2 regions of the Micromonospora sp. NPDC048843 genome follow, and region 2 is predicted to be linked to the other one. Evidence: riboswitches for the same ligand, from Rfam matches in the RefSeq annotation. Region 2 holds a riboswitch; the other holds the start of a gene.
The links. Region 2 has a riboswitch for S-adenosylmethionine ahead of AB0C20_RS06910 (ABC transporter substrate-binding protein). Riboswitches for the same ligand answer to the same signal wherever they lie in the genome.

Region 1 (3,282 bases), on a different contig from region 2:
CTGGGTGAGGACCGCGTCCAGTAGGCCGGGGTAGAGCTCGTCCAGCTCGTCCCGGCGGAGCCGGACGAGTCGGCTGGTGCCGGCCGCCCGGGTCCGGGTCAGCCCCGCCTCGCGCAGCACCTTGAGGTGGTGGCTGCGGGTTGCCTTGGAGACGCCGAAGTCGAAACTGCCGCAGGCGGACTCGCCGCCCTCGGCGAGCGCGCGGACGATCTGTAGCCGCACGTCGTCGGCGAGTGCGGCCAACACGCTGGTGACCGGTACGGCGGTCAGGTCGGGCTCGTGCGGCTCCATGTGACCAGTGTAACCCTTGTTCGACAACTATCGAACGACGCCCTATGGTCGGTGTCGTTGGTTCGACGATACTCGAACATTGGAGTTGCCGATGCGATCCCGCGCCACCGCGTTCCCACTGGTCGCAGTGCTCGGCTGGGGCGTGATGTTCCCGATCCTGGCCAGCGCGCTCGACCGGGTCGACCCGCTCAACCTGACCACCGCGCGCTACCTGCTGGCCGCCGTCGTCCTGGTCGCCATCCTGCTGCTCCGCGAGGGTGCCGGCGCTCTCCGGCACGGTGGCCGGGCGCTGGAGGTGGTGGTGCTCGGAGTGGTCGGCTTCGCGGGCTTCAACCTGCTCACCAACCTGGCGCTCGAACACGCCGCCCCGCAGCAGATCTCCCTCTTCGTGGCCACCACGCCGGTGATCACCCAGCTCGTCCGCTGGGCCCGCGACGGCGTACGCCCGAAGCCACTCCTGCTGGCCCTCTCCCTGGTGGCGCTCCTCGGCGTCGGTCTGGTGATCACGCGCGGCAGCCTGGCCGGGCTCGGCCAGTTCGGCCTCGGCGGGCTCATGATGATCGGCGCGGTGCTGGGCTGGGGCATCTACACCCACGGCGCCAGCCGGTTCGGCGAGTGGTCACCGCTGCGCTTCACCACACTGACCGCGCTCGCCGGCACGGCCGCCATGCTCGTCCTGAGCGTCGGCGCCGACGCCGTCGGCTGGCAGCACGCGCCGGCCGCCGCCGACCTCGTGGCGGTCACCCCGCAACTGGCGTACGCCGTGCTGGTGGGTGCCGTGATCGCGGTCCTGGCCTGGAACACCGGCGTGCAGCGACTCGGTGCCGCCAACGCCGCGCTGTTCATGAACCTGGTTCCGGTGACCACCTTCGCGGTGCAGATCGCCCGCGGCTACCGCCCGGAGCCCGTCGAACTGGTCGGGGCCGCCATCACGATCGCCGCCCTGATCGCCGCGAACCTCGCCGCCCGGCCCCGGACCACGTCGTTGCCCCGGCCGACCGCGGTGACGGACCCGATCGCGGTGACCGATCCGGTGGCGGTGAGCGCCCGCTGACCCACTACCTGGGATCAGCGGTAGCAGCGACCGACAGCGTTGTCCTAGACTCGACGGCACAACTGAATACCTCATCCAGAGGGGCTGAGGGATACGGCCCGACGACGCCCCGGCAACCACCCTGCGCGCTCACCGCTGAGCGACCCGCGGGGCAGGTGCCAATTCCGTCCCCGCCGCACCGTGCGATGCGGGGAAAGATGAGAGGACTCTCGACATGACGTCGACGCTCGTCGCCTCCGGCATCGACACCTCCGCCAGCCCCGCCCGCGCCCTGGTCTGTCGTGCCTGTTCGGCCCGCTACCCGCTCGCCGCCCAGCACGCCTGTTACGAGTGTTTCGGCCCGCTGGAAGTCGACTACGACACCGCCGCGCTGGCCGCCGTCACCCGCGAGCAGATCGAGGCCGGCCCGAACAACATCTGGCGCTACGCCGCGCTGCTCCCCGCCGGTCAGGACCCGGCCAGCCGGGTCACCCTCGACCCGGGGCTGACCCCACTGGTGGCGGCCCCGCACCTCGCCGCCGAACTGGGCATCACCGCGCCGCTCTGGGTCAAGGACGACAGCGCCAACCCCACCCACTCGTTCAAGGACCGGGTCGTCTCGGTGGCGCTCACCGCCGCCAAGGCGCTCGGCTTCAGCCGGTTCGCCTGCGCGTCGACAGGCAACCTGGCCAACTCGGTGGCCGCCCACGCGGCCCGCGCCGGTGCGCCCTCGGTGGTCTTCATCCCCAGCGACCTGGAGCAGGGCAAGGTCATCACCACCGCCGTCTACGGCGGCGAACTGGTCGCCATCGACGGCTCGTACGACGATGTCAACAGGCTCTGCGGTGAGCTGGTGGAGACCGACGAATTCGAGGACACCGCGTTCGTCAACGTGAACGTCCGGCCGTACTACGCGGAGGGCTCCAAGACCCTCGGCTACGAGGTGGCCGAGCAGCTCGGTTGGCGGATCCCGGCGCAGGTGGTCATCCCGATGGCCAGCGGCGAGCTGCTCACCAAGATTGACAAGGCGTTCTCCGAACTGGTGGAGATCGGCCTTGTCGAGGCGCCCGCTGACGGCTGGAAGGTCTTCGGCGCGCAGTCCGCCGGTTGCAACCCGATCGCCGTCGCCCTGCACACCGAGACCGACACGATCGTCCCGGTCAAGCCCACCGGCATCGCCAAGTCGCTCAACATCGGCGACCCGGCGGCCGGCCTCTACGCCCTGGAGGCGGTCCGCCGCACCGGCGGCTGGATGGAGTACGCCGACGACGACGAGATCCGCGCGGGCATTCGCGATCTGGCCCGTACCACGGGGGTCTTCGCCGAGACCGCGGGTGGGGTAACAGTGGCCGTGCTGCGCAAGCTGGTCGAGTCCGGTCGTCTCGACCCGACGGCCGAGACCGTCGTGTTCAACACCGGCGAGGGTCTGAAGACCATCGACGCGGTGGCCGGCCAGGTCGGGCCGACCCACCACATCAAGCCCTCGCTGCGCGCCGCCCGCGACGCCGGCCTCCTCGGCTGACGGGCTCACTCGGAGCAAGGGGCCGAGTCGATCAGTCGGTAACTGGGTTTTCGCTGTGAGTGTGGAAAACCCGCCGCTACGGACTTGACGGCAGGAACCGGACGGCGCAAGATGCTCCGTGCGGGAGGGCATTTCGCCGAAGACTTTTGAAGTTCTTGCGACCCAACGCCGGAGGCGTTGTGCGAGTGTCCCTCCCGACCAACGTTCGATCGGGCCAGCGAGTAATTCGCTGGCCCGGTCGCTTTTGTAAGGTGCACGCTCACTGGCATGAGCATCACCATCGCGTCGTTCGACGGCGCCGACCGGACTTCCGTCGACGAGGCGTACCGGATCGGGTCGGCGGCCAACGACGCTGATCTCCCGGACTTCCCGCCCTTCTGCCGGCGCCGGTTCGACGCGATGTTCCACACGCCGATGCCCGGCACCCTGTCGCTCT
Region 2 (3,282 bases):
GGTGCACGTCGCGTACGTCGAGGCTGACCGATGTCGTCGTGGCGGTGGTCATCGCCGATCTCCTTCCGTCGCTGCGTACGACGCGATGTCGTCGTCCTCTTCGGTCGACGCGGTGGCCGGCCGACCGTTGCGCAGCCGCCTGTCGATCCAGTTGACGACGTGCGTCAGCGGGACTGTCAACGCCAGGTAGCAGAGCCCCGCCAGCAGCAGCGCCGACTCGTTGCCGGTGGTGGCCGCGTAGTCCTGCCCGATCCGGAACAGCTCCCGCTGGCTGGCCACCAGGCCGAGGAAGTAGACCAGGCTGGAGTCCTTGATCAGCGCGATGAGCTGGTTCACCCAGGCTGGCAGCACCCGCCTGATGCCCTGCGGAATGATCACCAGCCGCATCGATTCTGCCCAGGAGAAGCCGAGCGCCCGCGAGCCCTCCAACTGGGCGGCCTCCACCGACTGGATGCCCGAGCGGAAGATCTCCCCGATGTACGCGGCGGCGATGAGCGACAGCGCCAGGATGCCCAACGGGTAGGGGTCCGGCCCCCAGACCTGCATGCCCAGCGGGGCCAGCCCGACGCCGATCAGCAGGATCGTCGCCGCGGCCGGCAGCCCTCGGAACACGTCGGTGTAGACCCGCGCCGGCCAGCGCAGCCAGCGGCTGCGGGAGATCCCGGCGACGGCCAGCAGCAGGCCCAGTACCGAGCCGAGCAGGGCGGCGGAGACCGCCAGGATCAGCGTGTTGGGCAACCCGACGGTCAGCATCTCGGGCAGTGCCTCGCGCATCGCGTCCCAGTCGAAGAAGGTCTCCCACAGGGTGCTCAACGGATCCATCGGTCGCTCCTCCTACCGCCCCGCTCGCTCGTCACCGGCTCAGGACGCGGTCGACGCGGACGCCGACGGCGCAGCCGACGCGGACGGGGCCTGCACAGTGCCGCTGCCCGGCGTGAAGTCCGCCGGGATCGGCCGGCCCGGGTAGTACTGCGCCTGCAACCGGCTCCAGGTGCCATCGGCGACGACCTCGTCGAGGCCCTTGTTCAGCGCCTCGCGCAGCTTGTCGTTCCCCTTGGCCACGGCGTACGCGGTCGGTGCCGGGCTGAGCTCCTTGGCCGCTACGGTGATCTTGCCGTTGCTGTCGGTGGCCGACTTCTCGCCGATCTCCGCCGGGGCGATCCAGGCGTCGGCGGTGCCCGCCTTGAGCTGGTTGATCGCGCCGTTGTAGTCCGGCACCCGCACCGGGTTGAGCTGCTTGCCGCTGGCGTAGTCGTCCTGGACGGTGCCCTGCACCACCACTACCCGCTTGCCGGCGAGCTGGTCGAAGCCGGTGATCGGCGAGCCGGCCGGGACGTCCAGGCCGAAGTAGCCGAAGTCGTAGCCGTCGCCGAAGTCGACAGTCTTCTTGCGGGCCTCGGTGATGGTGATCGAGGAGCTGCCCACGTCGAACTTGCGGTTGTTGACCTGGCTGAGCAGCGCGGAGAAGTCGGTGCCGACGAACTCGACGGTGAGGCCGAGCTTGCCGGCCACGGCGGTCAGCAGGTCGTTGTCGAAGCCTGTGAACTTGCCGTCCTTGAGGTACACGTTCGGCGGGGCGTCGGTCAGCGTTCCGGCGCGCAGCACACCCGCCTGGGCCAGGCCGTACGGGTTGGCGGTGGCGTCGGACGAGCTGTCGTCGCCGCAGGCGGTGAGGGCGGTGGCGGCAAGGATCGTGGCGGCGCCCAGGGCGGCGGCGCGGGTCAGGGCAGGAAGGAATCGCACTGGTGTCTCCGAAGGGTGGTGTCTCGGCGCGCACGGACGTGCGCCACCGACGGCGCGCCCCGATGGGCGTACCGGTGGGAAAGAGCTGGGGAAGGGGGTGCTAGAGCGCGGTGCCGCGACAGGCGGCGCTGCACATTCGCATCATGTCCACGTGCCGTCGCCGGATCAGTGCGGGCGAGGGTCGACCGGTGCGGGAGTCCGCGACGTCGGTCGGTGGTGTGGTGCTGAGGATGCGCATGGTTCTCCCGGGTCTGTGCTGACCTGGGTGCCAGGCCACGCTTGCACCGACGTCCTGCCGGTGCCTGGTCTTCACCCGGGGCACCCCACCGCGGAGGAGGGTTGCCGGCCAGCGAGCCGGGGCTTCGCGCTGGCACTCATGACCTGCGCCGAGGCTAGCAGCACGAACCTGTGGATCGTCCAGTCGTTATGACCACGCTCACGCCGCGCGACGGTCCGCCGGCTCGCAGGTCAGCCGGCGTGCACGTGCGGTCGACGGTGCGGGTCGGGCTCCTGGCGGCGCAGGATCTCCCGGGTCACCGAGGCGATGGCGCCCTGTCCGAATGCCAGGTAGCGCAGGAAGTTGCGGGTGGGGCCGCCCTCGGACCACTCGAAGTAGATGTGGGGGCGCCGACGGCTGCGGTCGCGGATCTCCAGCAACAGGGCGGCGAGCGCGGTGGGCACCGACGAGCTGGCCAGGCTGAGCACCGGGAAGCGGCCGTCGACCACACTGCCGCGGATCAGCAACTCGGTCTCGAAGTCGGACGGGTCGGTGACAGTGACCTCGACGAAGATGACGTCGCTGTCGTCGGGAAAGTCGTTGTCCGCCATGGTCTGCGCCAGCTTGGCGCGGTACTCCGTCTCGTCGCGCCGGTCGGGTTCGTGCGCGATGAGGCGAATCCGTCGTCCGGCGCGTTCGTCGATCATGCGGGCCGCGGCGTGGTCCAGCTCGACGTGGTCGACGCGCAGCTCGTAGGCCCGCATCAGCCGGGACAGCACCGACACCAGGACGATCCCGCCGATGAAACAGGCCGCGATCTTGACGCCGCTCGGACGCTCCACCACGTTCGCGACAGTGGTGTAGACGAAGATCACCGCGATGACCCCGAACGCGATGGTCCGGCCGCGCTGACGCTGCCGCAGCGCCGCGAGCGTCACCGCCGTCGCGGCCGAGGTGATCAACACCAGGACCCCTGTGGCGTACGCGCCGCCCTGCGCGTCCACGCTGGCCTCGAAGACGATCGTGATCAGGAACGCCACCGCGGTGAAGACCAGCACCAGCGGCCGGACGGCTCGCGCCCAGGTAGGCGCCATGCCGTAGCGGGGCAGGTAGCGCGGTACGAGGTTGAGCAGGCCAGCCATCGCCGACGCCCCGGCGAACCAGAGGATTCCGATGGTGGACAGGTCGTAGATGGTGCCGAACACCTCGCCGAGGTGGGCGTGCGCCAGGTAGGCCAGCGCGCGCCCGTTCGCCGGCCCGCCCGGCTGGAAGGCCTCCGGCGGAATGAGCACTGTGGTCGTCACGCTGCTGGTGATCAGGAA

Region 1: linked by a shared signal. The riboswitch ahead of thrC (threonine synthase) and the one ahead of AB0C20_RS06910 (ABC transporter substrate-binding protein) in region 2 are both predicted to bind S-adenosylmethionine.

The regions. Positions count from the first base shown of each region.
Region 1 covers NZ_JBEZGJ010000247.1:4,451-7,732, reverse strand. Annotated here, with positions in the region: gene AB0C20_RS33450 (metalloregulator ArsR/SmtB family transcription factor) at 1-291, opposite strand, end outside; gene AB0C20_RS33445 (DMT family transporter) at 383-1,345, shown strand; SAM riboswitch class I at 1,414-1,549, shown strand; gene thrC (threonine synthase) at 1,560-2,846, shown strand; gene AB0C20_RS33435 (GNAT family N-acetyltransferase) at 3,114-3,282, shown strand, end outside.
Region 2 covers NZ_JBEZGJ010000018.1:23,934-27,215, forward strand. Annotated here, with positions in the region: gene AB0C20_RS06900 (amino acid ABC transporter ATP-binding protein) at 1-52, opposite strand, end outside; gene AB0C20_RS06905 (amino acid ABC transporter permease) at 49-822, opposite strand; gene AB0C20_RS06910 (ABC transporter substrate-binding protein) at 862-1,743, opposite strand; SAM riboswitch class IV at 2,014-2,125, opposite strand; gene AB0C20_RS06915 (amino acid transporter) at 2,212-3,282, opposite strand, start outside.